4 regions of the Xenorhabdus siamensis genome follow, and region 1 is predicted to be linked to each of the others. Evidence: predicted binding sites of a transcription regulator. Region 1 holds the regulator's gene; each other region holds the start of a gene.
What was found. The regulator CRP, encoded in region 1, controls carbon source genes, mostly activating them, when cyclic AMP is high. The targets are predictions, from matches to a motif close to ATGTGANNNNNNTCACAT.
Positions count from the first base shown of each region.

Region 2: a site for CRP is predicted at 3,467-3,484, ahead of msrB (peptide-methionine (R)-S-oxide reductase MsrB). Genes of this name have one in related genera too.
Region 3: a site for CRP is predicted at 1,619-1,636, ahead of AAC852_RS14490 (NupC/NupG family nucleoside CNT transporter). Genes of this name have one in related genera too.
Region 4: a site for CRP is predicted at 3,080-3,097, ahead of focA (formate transporter FocA). Genes of this name have one in related genera too.

Region 1 is NZ_JBBMXE010000005.1:397,647-403,440, forward strand. It holds gene yihA (ribosome biogenesis GTP-binding protein YihA/YsxC) at 1-201, opposite strand, end outside; gene ppiA (peptidylprolyl isomerase A) at 593-1,159, shown strand; gene AAC852_RS05690 (aminodeoxychorismate synthase component II) at 1,489-2,064, shown strand; gene crp (cAMP-activated global transcriptional regulator CRP) at 2,261-2,893, opposite strand; gene AAC852_RS05700 (phosphoribulokinase) at 3,300-4,169, opposite strand; gene AAC852_RS05705 (YheU family protein) at 4,292-4,510, opposite strand; gene AAC852_RS05710 (LysE family translocator) at 4,671-5,276, shown strand; gene murP (PTS N-acetylmuramic acid transporter subunit IIBC) at 5,278-5,794, opposite strand, start outside.
Region 2 is NZ_JBBMXE010000007.1:160,705-166,498, reverse strand. It holds gene AAC852_RS07590 (D-amino acid dehydrogenase) at 1-69, shown strand, start outside; gene alr (alanine racemase) at 91-1,158, shown strand; gene AAC852_RS07580 (D-hexose-6-phosphate mutarotase) at 1,257-2,141, opposite strand; gene gapA (glyceraldehyde-3-phosphate dehydrogenase) at 2,265-3,260, opposite strand; gene msrB (peptide-methionine (R)-S-oxide reductase MsrB) at 3,603-4,010, shown strand; gene AAC852_RS07565 (YeaC family protein) at 4,111-4,395, shown strand; gene pncA (bifunctional nicotinamidase/pyrazinamidase) at 4,486-5,121, opposite strand; gene ansA (asparaginase) at 5,143-5,794, opposite strand, start outside.
Region 3 is NZ_JBBMXE010000014.1:106,406-112,199, reverse strand. It holds gene AAC852_RS14490 (NupC/NupG family nucleoside CNT transporter) at 183-1,448, opposite strand; gene AAC852_RS14485 (TatD family hydrolase) at 1,788-2,558, opposite strand; gene AAC852_RS14480 (patatin-like phospholipase family protein) at 2,563-3,672, opposite strand; gene AAC852_RS14475 (BON domain-containing protein) at 4,062-4,520, opposite strand; gene prfC (peptide chain release factor 3) at 4,719-5,794, opposite strand, start outside.
Region 4 is NZ_JBBMXE010000017.1:177,673-183,466, reverse strand. It holds gene pflB (formate C-acetyltransferase) at 1-2,102, opposite strand, end outside; gene focA (formate transporter FocA) at 2,160-3,011, opposite strand; gene ycaO (30S ribosomal protein S12 methylthiotransferase accessory factor YcaO) at 3,339-5,108, opposite strand; gene ansB (L-asparaginase 2) at 5,259-5,794, shown strand, end outside.

The sequences.
Region 1 (5,794 bases):
AATCAATTGCGTTCGTCCGGGCGTTTTACTGGTACGGGCAAGGCTCTTTTGCCGGGTCAGTGCATTCAGCGCACTGGATTTACCGGCATTTGACCGACCGGCAAACGCGACCTCAATGCCCACATCTTGAGGCAGGTGGCGAATGTCAGGTGCACTCGTGACAAAGTGGGTCGTATGATAGTTGTAGTTTTTGATGGTCAAAATGATTATCTCCCTGCGGAATACACGAAAAAACAGCGCGGTGATTATACCGAGAGCAACGGCTTGTGGACAGGTGTAACTTTATCGTGATGTTTCTATTACGACATATTTTTGCTTTTTGACTGAAATTATTTTTGCCTAACGTAGTAAAGAATATTCTGCAACTTTTTCCTGCCTAATATGTATGAAAGAACACCAAGATAGACGCTATTCCAAAAATAAACTCTACCCAGAATATGAGAATATAATATTTATTTAGATAGATATTCTTTAGCAAAACTCATCATTACTCGTAAAAGTTGGTAAATCTTTGCAACTTAGCGCTATAGGGAATTACACTTAATGAGTTTTATGGGTTTTGTTATTGACCTCAAGAATAAAGGAACCATCAATGTTTAAACGTATTTTTGTGTCGCTTATGACGGCATGTGCTATCAGTATGGCTGCTCCAGCATTGGCTGCCGAAACTCACGTGAAGCTGATGACATCAGCAGGTGAAATAGAGCTTGAACTGGATAGCAATAAGGCGCCGATTACCACAAAGAATTTCGTTGAGTATGTGAATGAGGGTTTTTATAACAATACGATTTTCCATCGCGTTATTCCCGGTTTCATGATCCAGGGAGGGGGATTTACGAAAGATATGAAACAGAAAGTCACCAAAGCCCCAATCAAAAATGAAGCTGATAATGGCTTACGTAACTTGCGTGGAACAATTGCGATGGCACGCACCGCAGATAAGGATAGTGCAACCAGTCAGTTTTTCATTAATGTGACTGATAATGCTTTTCTTGACCACGGTCAGCGTGATTTCGGCTATGCCGTCTTTGGTAAGGTAGTGAAAGGGATGGATGTGGTTGACAAAATTTCTCAAGTCAAAACAGAAAATGTTGGGCCTTACCAAAATGTTCCTGTTAAACCGATTGTGATACTTTCTGCAAAGGTTGTTTCCCAATAACCTTGATGAGAAAAACACGTTTTTTGCCTGAAAGATAGAGAATGAGACGGTATTGGCCTGTTATTACACTTTTTGAAGTTTCAGGGTTTTTAAAGTGCCGTCTCCCTTTCTCACTCCTCTACGTTTTCACACGAAAAAGACCTCACTGTGGATATGTGCCGCTGTCTGGCGGTAATCCCTGCCCCTATTTTAAAAATGTCTATGTGGTATGATGACTGTCCCGCTACCGTTGGTGCTGCTTTACCTAATTTTACCGTGATACAGAACGCATAATGTCCAATAGGACAACGCAATATATAAAACTATAAAAATCAGTAGGATGAACTCCTATGTTATTAATAATAGATAACTACGACTCTTTTACATTCAATTTATATCAATATTTTTGTGAGTTAGGGGCAAATGTTTTAGTTAAGCGTAATGATGAATTACAGCTTGAAGATATCGAGAAATTAGCACCGACTCATTTAGTGATCTCTCCGGGGCCTTGTACACCAGATGAATCAGGGATCTCACTGGAAGCCATTTCACATTTTGCCGGGAAAGTGCCGATTTTGGGGGTGTGTCTCGGACATCAAGCGATTGGTCAGGCTTTTGGCGCGAGTGTTGTTAAAGCCCGTGAGGTGATGCACGGAAAAACCTGTTTAATTCACCATAACCAGCAAGGTGTATTTAAGGGATTGAATCGTCCACTGACAGTTACCCGTTATCACTCTTTGGTTATTGCCGCAGAAACGTTACCTGCATCCTTTGAGGTTACGGCATGGAGCCAGCATGATGGTAATGTGGATGAAATAATGGGAATACGTCACCGTACTCTCCCCTTGGAAGGCGTGCAGTTCCATCCGGAAAGCATCCTGAGTGAACAAGGACATGAACTGTTAAATAATTTTCTTAAATATTAACGAAGAACGATTTACTTCCTCTTTTGGCTACTGTTTACGGCCATTTTTTTACGAAGCATTTGTGGGCAGGTGATATCACTAAATTATGCACCAGCGGGTTTCATTTTGTTAAGGGATGAGAGAAGCTGAAGGATGGAAAGCAAAAAGCCAGTGCTCTATGGGCCGCACTGGCCTAATTCAAGCGCAATTTCAAGAACTAGCGGGTTCCATAAACGACAATTGTTTTGCCGTGCGCAGAGATCAGGTTTTGATCTTCCAGCATTTTCAGAATGCGGCCGACAGTTTCACGGGAGCATCCGACAATCTGCCCAATTTCCTGACGTGTAATTTTGATTTGCATACCATCAGGATGGGTCATTGCATCAGGCTGTTTGGCCAGATTGAGCAATGTCTGTGCAATACGACCTGTCACATCCAGAAATGCCAGGTTTCCAACTTTTTCCGATGTTGTTTGTAAGCGGCTTGCCATCTGAGCGGATAAACGCATCAGAATGTCAGGATTAACCTGAATTAACTGGCGAAATTTCTTATAAGAAATTTCAGCCACTTCACAGGCGCTCTTAGCTCGCACCCATGCAGTACGTTCTTGCCCTTCTTCAAACAATCCAAGTTCACCAATGAAATCCCCCTGATTTAAATAAGAGAGGATCATTTCTTTACCTTCTTCATCTTTTATTAGAACAGCAACTGAACCTTTAACAATGTAGTAAAGCGTTTCTGCTTTCTCGCCTTGATGAATAAGCGTGCTCTTGGATGGATATTTGTGAATATGGCAGTGTGACAAAAACCATTCAAGAGTAGGGTCTGTTTGTGGCTTGCCGAGAACCATTCGCTTTATCCTCTGTTGTTATTTCCGCCTTTATGTTCTGAGAAGCTGACAGTTTCTCATCAGGCTGGCTTTATAAAGTCAATAGATTAACATATTAACTTGCTGAAAAACTGACAAGTAAGAATTTTATATAGGTTTATAAAGGATGCTAACATATTGGTGTAGTCATCCAGACCCATAAAACCTGCCAGCTTCGCTTGTAACTTTTGTTTGTAACACAGGAAAACATTTCTGTCTTCTCCTGTATCGCTTCAGCATATAAAACCAGTTAATAAATTACCAGAAATCTGTTTGCAGAACACCATTTACTACATTTTCATTTATAAGTGGGTGAATAGTGGGTGTTTTATCACAGGTAACATTATTTTTTGTTACCTGCGTTATTGATAATTAACTTGTGCTTAATTCAGGAAATTTTTTTGCCTTCCAGTAATTGTTGAACTAACGGAGCCATAATTAACTCCATTGCCAGTCCCATTTTTCCACCCGGAACGACGATAGTATTTATACTGGAAATAAACGAACCCTGAAGCATGGCCAGTAAATAAGGGAAATCGATTTGGCTCAGACCACGGAATCGGATGACGATAAAACTTTCGTCTAGAGAAGGAATAGCTTTGGCGGAAAAGGGGTTGGAGGTATCAACAGTAGGAACGCGTTGAAAGTTGATGTGAGTGCGGGAAAACTGTGGCGTAATATAGCGAATATAATCATCCATCGAACGAACCACGGAATCCATAACCGCCTCCCTTGAATGCCCGCGTTCACTGGTATCGCGAATGAGTTTTTGTATCCATTCAAGGTTGACGATGGGGACAACACCAATTAGCAGATCAACTAATTCGGCGACATTGTATTGCGGCGTGACAACACCACCATGTAATCCTTCATAAAACAGCATATCGGTGTTTGATGGTAGCGATTCCCAGGGCGTGAATGTACCCGGTACTTGGTTGTAGGGAACAGCTTCGTCATACGTATGCAGATATTTCCGCCAGCGGCCAGCACCTGTTTCCCCATATTCAAAGAATGTCTTCTCTAGCATATGGAAATCATTCGCTTCTGGCCCGAAGTAACTGATGTGCCTGCCTTGTTCTTTCGCTTTACGTATTTCTGCGTCCATTTCAGGGCGGGTATAACGGTGGAAACTATCCCCTTCGATAAGTGCGGCAGTGATGCCGAGTTGTTGGAAAATCTTGCGAAATGCCACACTGGTGGTTGTCGTTCCGGCTCCGCTAGAGCCGGTTATGGCAATGACAGGGTGTTTGGCAGACATAAGAAACAGACTCCTTATCATAAAAAATTGGGATGATCGTTCTCGTGATCAGCAGTATCAGGCCAATAAAACAAACCGATGTTGAATGAAATGCTATTTATTGAGCCAGAAATGATATGAAACTATGGACGGAACATCTCCTTAGGCATGATATTGACAGTCTCATGCAATTCAGACCAAACCAGCAGGGCTTCACCCCGCTCAAGCTGGCGTTTTACATCCTGTACTTTCTGTTCCAGTGTTTTTTCGAGTTCACCGTAGTCGGTGCCTTCCCGCAAGACAAAACTTTCGATCAAGTTAAGTAGAGTATCGGGTTCTACTTGTTGCCACGGGATAATCATTGTGGTCGCTCCATATCACATTATATTAGCTGCTGGTATTGCTTAGCTTTGAGGATGTTTTTTGAGTTTAACTTTCATTGTTAACTGGCCTTGTATGCTAAATAACATACTGCTATTTTCTTAGAAAGGAAATGTCAATAATTGAGGGATAAAGTACGCCATGACCGCCAGCCTGATATTCTCACTTAGCACATTTATGTTTATCTCCGCGATCACACCCGGCCCGAACAATATGTTACTGACATCATCTGGTGCCAATTTTGGGTTCCGCCGTTCGTTGATACTGTTGTTGGGAATTGTTTTTGGGATGCAAAGCGTCCTGTTGCTGTCTGCTTTTGGTATTGCCGCGTTACTGCTGGTATATCCGACCATACACACCGGCTTGAAGGTGCTCGGTAGCCTGTATTTACTGTGGCTGGCCTGGAAGACGGTGACTGCACAATACAAACGGCTGGAGGCTACACCATCCCTTGGGACACCCATTAAAAGCCATCAAGGCTGGCTATTGCAGTTTTTGAACCCGAAAGCATGGATGATGGGGTTAGGGGCTATCAGTAGCTATAGTTTAACAGGGGATTTATATATCCATTCCATTCTGGTTATCAGCGTGGTGATGTTATTGTGTAATACAGTCACCGGAATGGTATGGCTTATTTTAGGCGCTATGATTGGCCGTTTGTTAAAAAGCCGTACCGCATGGTTTACTTTCAATATCGTGATGGGGCTTTTGACAGCAGCTTGTGTACCATTAATCTGGATTAGCTGAATCAGCTCAAATCAATATTCTTGCTGCCAAAGAAAAATGTCAGCACAAAGCCACTGATATACGAAACAATCAGCCCTGCACTGTATACTGCCATGCCCATGAAAATGCCTGTTTGGGATGTCATTAAGGGCAGGGCAACCACACCGGAGGGACCGAAAACCGTATTCAGGCCGACGGGCAATCCAAACCAGGCAATCAGGCCGACAAAAAAACCACCAACAGCGCCACCAAAACAGGCGGTAACGAATGGTTTGATGCGAGGCAATGTTACACCATAAATCAAGGGCTCACCGATCCCTAAAAAGCCCGGAATAATAGCTCCTTTGATTTGAGTGCGTAATAACGACTCTTTTTTGGCTCTGACATATAGCGCCAGTGCAGAGCCTACTTGCCCTGCTCCTGCCATTGCCAGAATCGGAAACAGGGAATTAAACCCTTGTGTTTCTACCAGAGCAAAATAGACTGGCACAAAACCCTGATGCACACCGAACATCACGGCTATCAAAAATAATCCCGCC
Region 2 (5,794 bases), on a different contig from region 1:
GTATTCAGATATATCAATGGATTTAATACAAAAGTGCTTCGGATGAAGCATCGTTTACATACTGCGTAAAGTAAATTAAAAGAGGCCATCATGCCACGTCCTATTTTGGCAACCATCCATCTCAACGCACTTCGTCATAATTTGGCGGTTATCCGCCAAAAAGTCGGTAATAGTAAAATCTGGTCGGTAGTGAAAGCGAATGCATATGGGCATGGGTTGGATAGAATATGGCAATCACTCAAGCAGTCGGATGGATTTGCACTGCTTGATATGAATGAAGCTACTTATTTGAGAGAGCAGGGGTGGCAGGGGCCAATCCTGTTGTTGGAAGGTTTCTTCAATGTTGAAGATTTGCAGATAATTAATCAATATGACCTGACAACCACAGTGCATAGTCATTGGCAACTCAAGGTGATAAAAGACGCGGAATTAGATAAGCCCATTGATATTTATTTGAAACTGAATAGTGGCATGAATCGTCTGGGATTTACCCCAGACGAATATCCACAGATAGTTTCAATGGCAAATGGGATGAAAAATATTCATTCAGTCACTTTAATGACGCATTTCGCTAATTCCGATAATGAAATTGGTGTTGATGGGCAATTTACCGTTGTTAACCGGCTGAATATGAACTCACTCCCTCACTGTCTGGCTAATTCTGGGGCAGTCTTATGGCATCCGCAAACACACGGGGATTGGGTCAGGCCTGGAATTATTCTGTATGGTGCTTCTCCCAGTGGAAAATGGCGTGATATTGCTGACGTAGGCTTAAAACCAGCGATGAGTTTAAAAAGTGAAATCATTGCGGTTCATGATCTTTCCAAAGGAGAGAAAATTGGTTATGGCAGCCGCTATACTACCCAATATGTGACTCGTGTAGGAACAGTGGCATGTGGTTATGCTGATGGTTATCCACGACATGCATCAACAGGAACGCCGGTTATTGTCGATGGTATTCGTACTCGCTTGTTGGGTGCTATATCAATGGACATGATGTCGGTTGATTTGACTCCATGCCCATTGGCAACAATTGGCAGTTCAGTCGAATTATGGGGAGAAAAATTACCGGTGGATGAAGTCGCGGAGGCAGCCGGGACAATTGGTTATGAGCTACTGTGTGCTTTGGCCAAACGTGTTCCAGTCGTTGTGGAATGACGCTGTTTTCTGTCTTTTCTGGCATTTTTTCGTACAGCGTTCTGTACGGAAGCGCTGTACGAAATAAATGACTGTTCAGACCCCACACATCACCCGCCTCAACTTTTATGACTTTTATTTTGGCGACAGCGAATAACGGTAGCAAGCCTGCCAGGAGTTCCACTTTTAGAATATAGAGGGGTATTGATACGTGCGGTTTCAACGCAAGCCATGTTCTTATAACCTTCTTTACTGATATCTTGCATGCTACTCGCTAGTTCAGCGCCGGGATTCCAGCAGACCACATCACTATGATGATAATGATGAATTTCAATGGTACGATTCCATAACTCATCTCTAATCAGACTGAAATTTTCTGGCTCTGTATAAATGCGATCCGTTCTTCCTTGAAAAATGAGGTCCTCATCAGTGTATTGCTCTCTGTCTATAACAGTATCAATAAAGTGATGACCTAGCCCGCTGATACGGATTTGATTGATGTGACTCACATTGAAGTAAGAGTGTAGGGCACAAGTGACCTGATAATCTCCATGGGATTCCAGCTCTATTTCGCAAGTCTCTCCCAATTTAAAGCGGGCAATAAGTGTAAATTCATGTGGCCACAACTGTTTTGTGTATGCGCTATCTTGTAGTGTGAACATCAAAATCACACCATTCTCATTTTCATGATGGGCCTTGAATTCCCACGGTAATATCCGGGCAAACCCATGACTGGGTGTGCACAGAGAGCCAAACCAAGGCCAACAGATAGGAATACCACCACGAATGGCTGTACCCTCACGGAGTTTTGTATTATCGCTTAACCATAATACAGGTTTTTCACCACAGGGTTGCCATGCCATAAGATGTGCGCCCTGGATACTGATTGCACCACGGATTTTGGGGTGGGAAATCACAATCAGCGGAAATCCATCAATATTCCTTTGACTGATATAAGGAGATATTTGTTTTACAACCGATAATGAGAAAATTCTATCAAGCATCTACATAACCTTATATAAACCTGAATTGGATAATTGGTAAAGGCAAGGATAGCTTATTGTGGTAGAGAGGGAAAATAAAGCCACCTGCAAAGGTGGCTTATTGAATAATAGATTAAATTTCAATTAGTTATAGATATGAGCAATCAGATCCAGAACTTTGTTAGAGTAACCCGTTTCGTTGTCATACCAAGAAACCAGTTTTACGAAGTTGTCGTTCAACGCGATACCCGCTTTGGCATCGAATACAGAAGTGAGTTTCTCGCCATTGAAATCAGTAGAAACAACGTCATCTTCAGTGTAGCCCAGAATGCCTTTCAGTTCGCCTTCAGCCGCTTCTTTGATTGCTTGACAAATTTCTTCATAAGTCGCTGGTTTTTCGAGACGTGCAGTCAGGTCAACAACAGAAACGTTAGGAGTCGGTACACGGAAAGACATACCGGTCAATTTGCCGTTCAGTTCTGGAATAACTTTACCTACTGCTTTTGCAGCACCGGTAGAAGATGGAATGATGTTTTGTGCCGCACCACGGCCACCACGCCAGTCCTTAGCAGAAGGGCCGTCAACTGTTTTCTGAGTTGCAGTTGTTGCGTGAACAGTTGTCATCAAACCTTCAACGATACCAAATTTATCATTGATAACTTTAGCTAGCGGAGCAAGGCAGTTGGTTGTGCAGGAAGCGTTAGAAACGATGTCCTGGCCTGCATAGGCCTTGTGATTGACACCCATAACAAACATTGGAGTGTTGTCTTTAGATGGGCCAGTCAGAACAACTTTTTTCGCGCCAGCAGTGATGTGTTTACGTGCAGTTTCGTCAGTCAGGAAAATGCCAGTTGCTTCAGCAACAACATCAACACCTACTTCGTCCCACTTCAGGTTAGCTGGATCTCTCTCAGATGTAACGCGGATGGTTTTGCCGTTAACAACCAGATGACCGTCTTTAACTTCAACAGTACCGTTGAAGCGGCCGTGGGTTGAATCGTATTTCAGCATGTAAGCCATGTAATCTGCATCTAACAGGTCATTGATTGCAACGATTTCAATGTCAGAACGTTCTTGTGCAGCACGGAAAACAATACGGCCAATACGACCAAAACCGTTAATACCTACTTTGATAGTCATAGTATTCCACCAGCTATTTTTTAGTGAATTAAAAGTTGTTTCTAAAGTTACCAAAATCTTGTCAGTCGTCAAGCGGAATCGTGTCAACAATTGAAAAAGATCAATTTAGAAATCACTGTCTGAATGCTCGCTATTCAACTGTAACAAGCTCTACGCCCATCATTATCGGGGTATAAAGCGATATTTAAAGTTACCATTGGTTAGAGATGTGAGATTTATCACAATTAGTAAAGTAAATCATTATGTTGAATGCGTTAGAATGCCTTTTAACATTCTAGTATTTGCTTTTTGTTGTTTTCGGTGTTTTTTAATTGAAAATATTGGCCTCAAAAGGTGGTTTCCATGGCTAAAAATATCTCCGTTTCTTTGGAGCAGCTTAGTGAAATGCAGCGTTATGTCACGCAGGAAGCAGGTACTGAGCCGCCATTTTCAGGAAAACTGTTGCACAACAAAAAAAGTGGCATTTATCATTGTTTGTGTTGTCATCAGCCATTATTTGTTTCTGATACTAAGTTTGATTCTGGATGTGGATGGCCAAGTTTTTACCAGCCAATCAATGACAATTCCATTAAATATATTGATGATTACTCCCATAATATGCATCGAATAGAGGTGCGTTGCAGTCATTGTCAGGCACATTTAGGGCATGTTTTCCCTGATGGACCTAAACCTACCGGAGAGCGCTTTTGCATTAATTCGGCTGCCTTATGGTTTGTTGATAAGGAAACAGGTGAAGAAACGGCAGGTTAATATTATGACTGCGGGTGTTTTTAAATAAAGATAAGCAATATGAATTGGTCACTAAAATAGAATCGATTCAGCCAAAATGTGTAGCCGTAAGGAAATATCGATGAAGTTGGATGATTTACTCTCTGCCATGACGCCTGAAATTTATCAACGATTGGTTCAGGCTGTTGAGTTGGGCAAATGGCAAGATGGCGTTCCATTAACACCAGAGCAGAAAGAAAATAGTTTGCAAATGGTGATGCTTTGGCAAGCCAGGCATAATCATGATCCTGAACATATGACAATTGGCACGGATGGCCAAATTACGATAAAAAGCAAGCAAGCACTGAAGGCTATGTTCCAATCAGAAATGGTTGCCAAGTTAAAACCGCTGTCAGAAGAAGAATGAACCAGCAGGTTAAAATAATAACCTCGTCCTTTGTAATAAGTTTGCAATAAAAGGACGAGGTTAATTTTGGGTATGTTCAGAAAAAATAACTTAAAAAAGCGTTGTTATTTCACTTAATGAAATCAACCTGGCACCTTTGGCTGTCATTTCTTCAATGGCTCGTTGGCTGTCATCTGCTTGAATATTGACTCCACGGCAGCCTTCAGCGATCACGTAAGTTTCATATCCATGTTCTAAAGCATCCAAGACCGTAAATTTTACGCAGTAATCAGTGGCAATTCCCAAAATCAACAGGCGATTGATATGTTGTTCTGATAGCCAACTATGCAGTTTGGTAGCGTTTTTACGATCGTTATCAAAGAATGCGCTATAGCTATCTATCTGTGAATTTTCGCCTTTACGAAAAATTTCCTGAATAGCAGACTGATTCAACGTTGGATGGAAGTCTGCACCTAATTGTCCCTGTACACAATGCACAGGCCACCATATCTGAGGGATACCATTCAGTTCCCCCAACTCACCAACAGGTTGACCAGAATTGACGGCAAAACTCATGTGATCGGATGGATGCCAATCTTGAGTTGCGATAATAGTGATGTTGTGTTGCTGACACAATTCAATCGCTTTATTTGCCATTTTGATAACTTCTTCGCTTTCCTTGACCGCCAGCGTCCCGCCTGTACAGAAGTCATTTTGTAGATCGATAAGTAATAATGCGGTTTTCATTATATTCCTCGACGTATTTTTTTACTTGTCGGAGTAGCTCAATTCTCCGCGTAAATTCTGCTGCATTAGCGAGCGGATTTCTTCAGTTTCGTAGTGCTGACTCAACAAGTAATGCAGTTTGGTCAGTGCGGCTTCAAAAGTCATATCATAGCCGCTGATAACGCCTGATGTAGATAGCGCATGGCCATTGGCATAACCTTCCATATTAACTCTTCCAGAGATACATTGTGTTAAATTGACCACAATAATGCCTCGTTCAGTCGCTTCTCTTAAGATTTTTAACAAATCGGAACGTTGTGGGGCATTACCAACGCCATAAGAGCGCAAAATCAGTGCCTTGACAGGTTGCATCAGGATATTTTCAACCACCTGACAAGATAATCCCGGATAGATAGTTACAACGCCGATTGGCTGTGATTTGATTTGATGTACGATAAAGTCACCATGGCTGGTTGGTATGGGAGCAGTATTAAATGTACGGATATTGATCCCCGCTTCAATGAGTGGAGGACAATTGGGAGATGAAAAAGCGTTAAAACCATCGGCGTGGGCTTTAACCGTTCTGTTCCCTCGAAACAATTTATTATTAAAAAATAAGCTAACTTCGTTAACGGGATAATTGGCTGCCAGGTACAGTGCATTGAGCAAATTTGTCTGACCATCTGAGCGCAGT
Region 3 (5,794 bases), on a different contig from region 1:
GAACATGTAAACGCACAATAAGGCGTGTGTAAACTCACATTAATTAAATGAGAATTGCAATGATAATCATTTTATTGTGATGTTAATCGTGATAATTGACCTTGAGAAAAATAAAATGCAGGTGAGGTCAACCCACCTGCATCTCATTTAGTAGATGTTTTCTAATTAGATTTCTCTAACTATTACAGAGAGAAGAAAAATCCGGCAATTGTGGCACTCATCAGGTTAGAGAGTGAACCAGCCAATACGGCTTTCAGACCGAAGCGCGCAATGTCACCGCGGCGGTTTGGTGCCATCCCCCCCAGACCACCGAGCAGAACGGCAACAGAAGACAAATTAGCAAAACCACACAATGCGAAAGAAATAATCGCTTTGGTGTGATCAGAAAGTACTTGCAGACCTGCTGCCTTAACTACGTCATCTGGTTTCAGATATTCACCAAAGCTCATGAATGCAACGAATTCATTAACAACCAGTTTCTGTCCAATAAAAGAACCTGCAACTGTTGCTTCATGCCACGGTATACCAATCAGATAAGCAATTGGCGCAAACACCCAACCCAGAATCAATTCCATTGACAATTGAGGATAACTGAACCAACCACCGATGCCACCTAGCATACCATTCAACAAAGCAATCAATGCAGTAAATGCCAACAACATTGCACCTACATTCAGAGCCAGTTGCATACCGGATGCCGCACCAGATGCCGCCGCATCAATAATATTAGCCGGACGCTCTTCCGCAGTAACCAGAGACATTGCATCAACAGTATCGTGTGTTTTTTCAGTTTCTGGCACCATCAATTTTGCAAACAAAAGGCCACCCGGTGCTGCCATGAATGAAGCCGCGATCAGGTATTCCAATGGAACACCCATGGATGCGTAGCCTGCTAATACAGAGCCTGCTACAGAAGCCAGACCACCACACATAACAGCAAACAACTCAGATTGAGTCATGGTCGCGATATAAGGACGAACAACCAGAGGGGCTTCTGTCTGACCTACGAAAATATTCGCTGTTGCGGACAGAGACTCTGTACGTGATGTTCCCAACACTTTTTGCAAGCCACCACCAAGAACTTTAATGATAAGCTGCATAACACCGATGTAATACAGAACTGCAATCAGAGAAGAGAAGAAAACAATGACTGGCAGAACGCGCAGAGCAAAGATAAAGCCACCGCCGCCAAACAGTTCAAACATTTTGTCAGAAACCAATCCACCGAAGATGAAATCAGTTCCCTTCTGACCATATCCGATTACATTGGAAACACCTTTTGACATTCCACCCAGAATGTCTTTACCTGCCGGCACATAAAGTACAAATGCCCCAATAGCTACCTGAATAAGAAAGGCGCCGAGGACAGTGCGGATTTTAATAGCTCGGTAATTACTGGAGAAAAGTACTGCGATAAAAATCAGCACTACCATCCCTATCAGGCTCATAATGAGTTGCATTGGAAGAATCCCTGTTCACTAAATGAATTAAAAATATGTCAGTTATTTTGTAAGTTCCTACTGACACTGTGTGTGGAGGCGATTATACCTAGTAGTAAAAAAGAACAAGCAACTAACATCACAAATTAATACAGCAAAAAGTAATATAAAAACAGAAAATGAGACATACATCACATATAGTCACATTATTTCTCAGGGATTAGATAATCTTGCGGAAAAAAAGGGAGAAATAAGAAGATAATGCCAGTTTAATATTATTAATATTTATTTAAAACGGAAGTCCATCTTTTGTCTGACAAAAATGGCCTGATTTTTATTCAATAGAAACTAGCTTAATGCAAACAATGTCACGCTATTTTGATAAATTTTGCCGGAAATTTCATCTACAGATTCAGAACGCAACTTACACAATGCAGAAAAAACCTGAGCAACTCTTTCTGGTCGGTTTGGTTGCCCCTGAAACCCTGATAAGGGCATATCAGGTGCATCCGTTTCTAATACAAGAGATGACAGTGGTAATCGTGCAATCGTATCTCGCGTCTTTTTTGCTCTCTCATAAGTAATAGTTCCACCAACACCAATGTAAAAACCCAAACGAATAAAAGCCTGTGCCTGAGACAAACTTCCGGCAAAGCCATGGATCACACCAGTACGTGGCACACTGTGTTTCCGTAACATTGCTGCCAATTGGTCGTGGCTTTTGCGAGAGTGAAGTATCACAGGCAATTCATACTTGCTGGCCAGCATGAGCTGCGCTGCTAAGAGGCCTTTTTGCTTCTCAAACTGAGGTTCCGGCATATACAGATCAAGCCCGATTTCACCTACCGCTACACAGTTAGCCTGTTTTTCCTTGAGTTTCTGTTCCAGCGCATCCAGATGCACGTCATGATGTTCATTGATATATAAAGGATGTAACCCAAACGCAGCATAAATTGAGTCATAGGTAGCAGCCAGATCGGCAACACGTTGAAAATTCAACTGACTGACTGTCGGGACAATGATTTTTTCTACCCCTGTTTGTCTGGCGCGCGCTAAACTTGCTGTTTCATCGCCAGTAAAAGGGGGAAAATCAAAATGGCAATGTGTATCGATAAACATCTACTTATCCATCATGGTAACCTGTCCGTGGAGTCGAGGTAATATCATTGACCTCTGTTCCCTCAATCTCCGGGCGATTCATATTGTCCAAAAAGCCATTGTGCCTGAAAACATTACGGTTCATTCCATCATGATTTAAACCGTTGCGACAAACACCATAACTTTTACGTTCTGCCACACCAAATTTACCTCCGACAAAAGTATGTCCGATGGTGGCCAGAAAATACCGCCCACAGCGCCGCCCCAGGTGATAATCCTTATCCAATGCACTGATCCTGCTTCCCAGTGCCATTGTGGCCAAGGGTGCTGGTGGATAAATTTCGAATACCTGCACATCATCTGGCGGATTTTCAATAAATTGCTGTGTTCGATAGTAACTTTTAGCATGCAGCTTCAACATCTGAATCATCTTTTGTGAGCTACTGCTTTCCAGCCAGCGCTCTATTCGTTTAATCCACTGTTGCGTGTAATAGAGCTGTGAAGGTACTGTCCTGACCACCACAATGGTATCTGCACCACGGCGATAAGCCTCTTCTACTGGGATAGCATCACAAATGCCACCATCTTGATAAACAGTGCCATCAAGCGTCACGCCATTACGATAAAAGCCAGGAATAGCGCTGGAAGCCTTTATGATCTCCATCCAATTTTTTTCCTCAGGATGTAAATAATTAGCTTCAAAATCATCGGCTCGACAGGCGCACATATAGAATTCACGCCCTGCATCAAAATGTCGCATCGCAATAGGGATATTCAAAGGTGATTTTTTAGAAACGATATCAATATACCAATCCAGATCGATGAGATGCCCACCCCGGACAAAGCGCAACGGATTAAAAAAGGTAGTATTAGTTGTGTAATTTTTAATTACCTTACGGGCATATCCTCTCTGACCACAGATATAAGCAGAAAGGTTCTGGGCACCTGCGGAAGTACCAAGAAACAATTCGAATGGGTTGAAGTCAAGCCGGAGAAATTCATCCAACACACCTGCGGTAAAAATTCCCCGCTGCCCACCACCTTCACAGACAAGTGCAATTTTTCCCGGTTTGATCCGTGATGTATAAGCTAACGGCTCTATATTACCCAGCGTAATCGGAATATGTTTCCCCATAGCCCCCCCTAAAAAATCAATGTCAGTTTCAAAATGCAATTTGAGTTATACCCTTCGTTTTTCAAGTTGTCTCTTTGTTGGCTGCGACGCCTCTTGACATCCTTTGGGCATATGACTATCTATCAGTATATTGTTATGCAAACAAAGTGCTTGTAAAAAAACAGTGTACTTGTAAAAACAATTGTGGTTGTAAGAACAATGTGCTTATAAAACTTGCATTAAATAATGAAGATTAATTCACAAACAGGCAAGCATTTGCTTACTTTCTGAATAGACAGCACATATTATTTATGCTTCTTGAAAAATGACTCGCTTAATCAGGTTGGATTTTATTTGAGAATAGAAACAAAAAGAGTGGCCTATTATCTGCCACTCCATCAAAATACGCATTATTTTTTGATAGTTAACGTACTGTTTACAAACTTAACACCATCTACTTGATGGGCAACTTTGATCACCCGCTTAACCTGTTCTTCATTTTTGACAAAACCGGAAAGATAAACTACGCCTTTTTCCGTTTTCACTGAAATAGTGTTACTATTAATCCCTTTATATTCCAACAACTTTTCTTTTATTTTGGCAGTAATCACACTATCATCAATAGAACTACCTACTTGTTTCAGTGAATTATCAATTTTTTCCTCTGCATTCTTGATTGAATTATCAATTTTCTGGCCCATATTTTCTAAAGTTTTATCTTCTAATGTTTTCTTTTCTAAAGAATTACCTTCTGTAGTATTGCCTGAAGATGTTTCTGCGGCTGATACGCTGCCATTTATCAATACCAAGCCTAAAACCGAACCTAAAATAACGGCCAGGAGTGAGTGTGTGAACGGTGATTTTTTCATCCTACTACCTTCCCTTAACTAAGCCAAATTGTCAAAAGATGATATATCATCAAATTACGGGGATGAAATGGGCTTTACAATAAATAACGTATATTTTCTTAAGCCAGAAAATTATGCATTAAATAAAACATAACCAATATATTTTAGAATGGAGTAACAAATTTAAAAGGGCCAACTATTTGTTAGCCCAAAAAAATATTAGTGTTCCCGCGTCTTACGGAAAACAATATCAGGATAACGCTCACTGGTCAGATTTAAATTAACCATAGTTGGTGCAATATAAGTCAGGTTATCGCCACCATCAAGTGCCAGATTTTGCTCATTCTTGCGTTTGAACTCTTCCAGTTTCTTGACATCATTACATTCTACCCAACGTGCAGTAGAAACATTGACAGGTTCATACAGCGCTTCAACGTTATATTCACTCTTCAAACGAGCAACAACGACATCAAACTGAAGTACACCCACTGCCCCAACGATCAGGTCATTATTGGTTAATGGGCGAAATACCTGTACTGCGCCTTCTTCTGATAACTGAACAAGACCTTTCAACAATTGTTTTTGTTTCAGTGGATCACGCAACCGAATACGGCGGAACAATTCAGGGGCAAAGTTTGGAATGCCTGTGAATTTCAGCTCTTCACCTTGAGTAAAGGTATCACCAATCTGAATCGTACCATGGTTGTGCAGGCCAATAATATCTCCCGGATATGCATCTTCGACATGGGAACGATCTCCGGCCATAAAGGTCAGCGCATCGGAGATAACCACATCTTTTTTAGTGCGCACCTGACGCAGTTTCATGCCTTTTTCGTATTTACCAGAAACAACCCGCAAAAATGCCACACGGTCACGGTGTTTCGGGTCCATATTGGCCTGAATTTTGAAAACAAAACCCGTGAATTTTTCTTCTTTTGCAGTAACTTCACGCGCATCAGTCTGACGAGGCATTGGCATCGGTGCCCATTTAACAAGGCCATCCAGCATGTGATCAACACCAAAATTACCGAGTGCAGTACCGAAAAATACCGGGGTTAATTCACCTTGTAAGAAGGCATCCAAATCGAATTCGTGTGATGCACCTTTGACCAGTTCCAACTCTTCACGTAACTGATTAGCCAGATCTTCACCAACTGCCGCATCCAGCTCAGGGTTATCCAGCCCTTTAATAGCCCGGACTTCCTGAATCGTATGCCCCTGACCAGATTGATACAGATAAATTTCATCCTGATAGAGATGATAAACCCCTTTAAATGATTTACCACAGCCAATCG
Region 4 (5,794 bases), on a different contig from region 1:
TCAATATCGGTTTCATGATGGAAATAGCCATCCAACAGAGCTGCCAGATTCGTTTTGCGTGCTTCGTCATTTTTACCCAGAGCGTTAGGTACGATAGAGAAGGTATAAGAGATACCATCCTTCGCGTAAGCAAATGGTAGCTTAGCAACTGAGGTCAGTGAAGCCAGCGCACCTTTTTGGTCACGACCGTGCATTGGGTTAGCGCCCGGCCCAAATGGGGCACCTGCACGACGGCCATCAGGTGTGTTACCCGTTTTTTTACCATAAACAACGTTAGAGGTAATGGTTAATACAGACTGAGTTGGTACTGCATTACGATAGGTCTGCAATTTCTGAATTTTCTTCATGAAACGTTCAACCAAATCGCAGGCAATATCATCAACACGAGTATCATTATTACCAAACTGGGGATATTCACCTTCGATTTTGAAATCAATCGCCAGGCCATTCTCATCACGGATTGGTGATACTTTTGCATATTTGATCGCGGACAGAGAGTCTGCCGCCACAGACAAACCTGCGATACCACATGCCATAGTACGGTGAACATCCCGATCATGCAGTGCCATTAAGGAGGCTTCATAGCTGTATTTATCATGCATGTAGTGGATGATATTCAGCGCTGTGACGTACTGTTTTGCCAGCCAGTCCATAAAGTGATCCATGCGTTCGATGACTTTATCATAATCCAAAACATCATCTTTCATGGGGGCTTCCTTCGGGCCAACCTGCATTTTCAGTTTTTCATCTACACCACCATTAATCGCATACAACATGGTTTTCGCCAGATTTGCACGGGCACCGAAGAACTGCATTTGTTTGCCAACAACCATTGGGCTGACGCAACATGCAATGGCGTAATCATCACTGTTGAAATCGGGACGCATCAGATCATCATTTTCATACTGCAAGGATGAAGTATCGATAGACACTTTTGCTGCGTATTTTTTAAAGTTGGCTGGTAGTTTTTCAGACCACAGAATGGTCATGTTGGGTTCCGGAGATGGCCCCATTGTGTACAGCGTATTCAAGAAACGGTAACTGTTTTTGGTAACAAGGGTACGACCATCCAGACCCATACCGGCTATTGATTCAGTAGCCCAAATCGGATCACCGGAGAACAACTCATCGTATTCCGGAGTACGCAGGAAACGAACCATGCGCAGCTTCATCACCAGATGGTCGATTAGCTCTTGTGCTTCTTGTTCAGTCAATTTGCCCGCTTGCAGGTCTCGCTCAATATAGATATCCAGAAAGCTGGATACACGGCCGAAAGACATTGCAGCACCATTTTGAGATTTTACAGCAGCCAGATAGGCAAAATAAGTCCACTGTACAGCTTCCCTGGCGGTGGTCGCAGGGCCGGAAATATCGTAGCCATATTTAGCAGCCATTTCTTTAATTTGACCAAGAGCATGATGTTGTTCTGAAATCTCTTCACGCAGGCGAATAGTTGCTTCCAGATCTTCGCCATTTTCCAATTTTTCTTGCAATGAGGTGAATTGTGCATACTTTTCATCACGCAGGAAATCAATACCGTACAGTGCAACACGACGATAATCACCGATAATACGACCGCGGCCATAAGCATCAGGTAAACCAGTTAGTACACCGGATTTGCGGCATTTCAGAATATCAGACGTATAAACATCGAATACCCCCTGATTGTGGGTCTTACGATATTCAGTAAAAATTTGTTTCAGTTTTGGATCCAGCTCTCGGTTGTATGCTTTGCAGGAGCCTTCAACCATTTTAATCCCACCAAATGGAATAATGGCACGTTTCAGTGGCGCTTCAGTTTGCAGACCAACGATTTGTTCTAGATCTTTTTCAATATAACCAGCATCATGAGAGGTAATTGTAGACGCAATGTCAGTATCAAAATCAACCGGAGCATGAGTGCGGTTTTCGATTTTGATACCTTCCATGACCATTTCCCACAAAATATCCGTCGCTTTTGTAGCGCCTGCAAGAAATGATTCATCACCTTCATATGGAGTGTAGTTTTTCTGAATGAAGTCACGAACATTGACTTCATTCTGCCAGCTACCTTCGTTAAAGTCTTGCCATGCTACAAAGAATTTTTCATTTAACTCAGACATGATACTTTTACCTTTTAACCGTAGAACTTGGAAATTTGGTGTGGAAGCAAATTAATGTCAGCGGCTACCACGTAAATAAATGAACCAATAAGTCAACCCAACCAATATCGAACCACCAATGATGTTACCAATCGTAACTGGTAGCAGGTTATCAGTAATAAAATTTGAGACTGTCAGTTGGGGAAATTGCTCCGGTGTTGTTCCTACTTTTTCCCAGAATTCAGCGGTAGCGAATTCTTTAATAACAATTCCAAAAGGGATCAGAAACATGTTAGCAATGCTGTGTTCAAAGCCGCTTGCGACAAACATGCTAATTGGCAGAATTAATGCAAATAATTTATCAACAAGGCTGCGGCCTGCATAACTCATCCAGACAGCAAGGCATACCATCAGATTAGCTAAAATGCCTAAGCATAATGCCTCAATAAAGGTATGGTGCATTTTATGATCGGCTACCTGTAATACGTTCAGGCCCCAAAAACCATTGGCGGCGGTATGTTGACCTGAATGCCACATTAAAGTGACAAAAAATAAAGCTCCAATCAGATTACCGATATAAACGTTAATCCAGTTTTTGAACATTTGTGACCAGGTAATACGGCCCGTTGCTTTTGAAACAATGGTCAGTACTGTGGAAGTGAAGAGATCGACACCAAATATTATTATTAACATTAAGCCCAGGGAGAAACAGATACCACCGGTCAATTTAGCTAAACCATAAGGAATGGAAAAAGTTCCTGTTGTAACCGTAATATAAAAGACGAAAGCAATGGAAATAAATACACCAGCCATGATTGCTGATAAATAAGTTACTGCGAAATGTTTATTGACTTTATATACACCGCTATCATCAGCAATTTGTGCCATTACAGCAGGTGGATATAAATTAAAAGGGTTGTCAGTTTTCATACTAACACTCTCTTTTTTCTCAGTTAATTATAGCACGTGATGATAGTAACAAATGGGCATTGACCTGAATTTGATATAGATCATATTAAATAGAAAGCCTAGTGAATTATTGCTGTTAAAATAGTCTTTTTTTGGATTAACTTTTTGATATCTATTTAAAAAATATTTTTTAAAAATTATAAAAGTATTTTATATGAAGAATTTTGAGAAAAATACAGGAAAAGTAAAATAACAGGTTAAATTGTCATTTATTTGTTATTTGAAAATAAATGTAATTTAACCTGAGTTTTAATTTTGCCAGAAAATAACTTTAATTTAACAGGTTATTTATCCCTGTTTATTTATCCAAAAATCCCGTTTGGCTTTTTGTAGTTTTTCATAAGCATTCAATAATGCTTGATGGGCTGGTAATGCTTTTAATTCTGAATCGATAGACCATAATCCGTAGAAACAGTTTTTACCATCAATGGCTGAAGATGCAGCCTCTACCGCTTTCTGACCGTACATTTTGACAAAAGCTTGATGATATTGGCCTGGATCACGATCTTCTTCTTGGGTAAGCAATAGTAGGGTATGCAGGCAGCGATAATAATTTGCCCTTTCTGCTGTGAAGACAGAAGAGTTGAAATCTTGTGTCCATTCAACCCATATCAGAGCCTGTTCCAGATCATGACCTGCCAGTGCCAACATGGATTTTAGTTCACCAATACGCAAGTTGCTCCAGCCGTTATCTTTACCTGCTGCAATTCCTAATAATTCACGCACGCGGGTAAAATCATCCAGCCCTTCTTCGTCTATTTGCTCAAGGAAGGCAAGGTATTCTTCTGGTTGCCATTGGCTATCCGGCAAGGACAGAATCGTATCACGCAAATGAGTTCCCATCGTATTATTGGCAATGTACAGATCTTCAACCGGATAAATATCTGACATACCCGGCACCAGAATGCGGCAGGCGTAAACACTAAGATGTTCATAATCAGCAATATAAACTTCTGCATCCAGCGATGTGAAAATGCTCATCAAAGTTGCGAATTCTTCTTCTGTTGTTCCGCTGAAATCCCAGTCGGCAAATTCATAATCAGCATCTTGTTTGAACAAATCCCAGCTAATTGCGCCGCTTGAATCAATAAAGTGAGTTTCCAGATTTGTGTGTTCAGAAACTTCTTCATCATCGAAACTTGGTGGTGTAAAGACATCAAGATCTTTCAGACTGCGGCCTTGTAAAAGTTCTGTTACGGTACGCTCTAACGCAACACCAAAATCAGGGTGAGCACCAAAAGAGGCAAAACATGTGCCGTTATTGGGGTTGAACAGTACAACGCAGATCACCGGGAATTGACCGCCCAGAGAAGCATCATAGCAATAGAGTGGGAAACCTTCTTCCTGCAATTTATTGACTGATGCAACAACACCGGGGTAGCGATCCATCACAACTTGTGGAATTTCAGGTAAACTAATGCATTCTGCGATAATGCGGTTTTTCACATAGCGTTCGAATACTTCGGATAGTCCCTGAACACGAGCTTCGTTTATGGTATTACCTGCTGACATACCGTTTGAAACATACAGATTCCCAACGATATTCATTGGAATATAAACGGTTTTATTATCGGACTGACGTGTGAATGGCAATGCGCAGATCCCACGTTCTTCATTACCGGATTGCAAATCAATCAACTGACTGCCACAAAGTTCATTGGCAGGATTGTAAAAATGGTGCAAATGTTCGTCCAGAATACCTTCTGGCAAGGAATCATCTTCCGGTAGAGGAAACCACTTTTCGTTTGGATAATGAACAAATTCGCTTTTAGCAATTGTATTTCCAAGATAAAAATCAGCGAAAAAATAATTTGTTGATAGACGCTCAAAGTATTCACCTAATGCAGAGGCTAATGCTGCTTTTTTACTGGCTCCCTTACCGTTAGTAAAACACAATGGACAATCGCGATCGCGGATATGTACTGACCAGACATTCGGAACAGGATTTAGCCATGAGGCTTCTTCAATATTAAAGCCAAGAGAGTTCAATTTATGCTGGAATTTATTAATTGAATCTTCCAGTGCGGCATCTTTGCCTGGGATATAGGTTTGCGTCATCGTTTATTCACTTCGATTTCTGTTAAGAATTGCATATCATACGAAGTTTTTTTTGTCTCCTCTATTTAATTCCAAAAAATTATTGTTAATTAGAGTTTATTTATTTCTCTTATACATACTAAAATAGCTTTTTTTACAAGAGGTTGAATAATGAAAAAGATCAAAAAAACAGCAATAGCTAGTTTTCTGGCTTTAGTCAGTGGTTCTGCGTTTGCTTTGCCAAACATTACTGTGTTGGCAACGGGTGGCACAATCGCTGGGGGTGGTGAATCTGCAACTCAGTCCAGTTATACTGCGGGTAAAGTAGGTATTGATTCATTGCTGAATGCTGTTCCTGCTATCAAAAATATTGCTGATCTGAAAGGGGAGCAGGTTGTTAGCATTGGTTCACAGGACATGAACGATCAAGTTTGGCTGACTCTGGCGAAAAAGATCAATGCTGATTGTGATAAAACTGATGGTTTTGTAATCACTCACGGTACTGATACTATGGAAGAAACCGCTTACTTCCTTGACCTGACTACTCAGTGCCGTAAACCAATTGTAATGGTTGGTGCAATGCGTCCATCCACTGCTCTGGGTGCTGACGGTCCATTGAATCTCTATAATGCAGTAGCTGTAGCAGCAGATAAAAATTCCGCAAACCGTGGTGTCTTGTTAGCTATGAATGACTCTGTTATTCATGG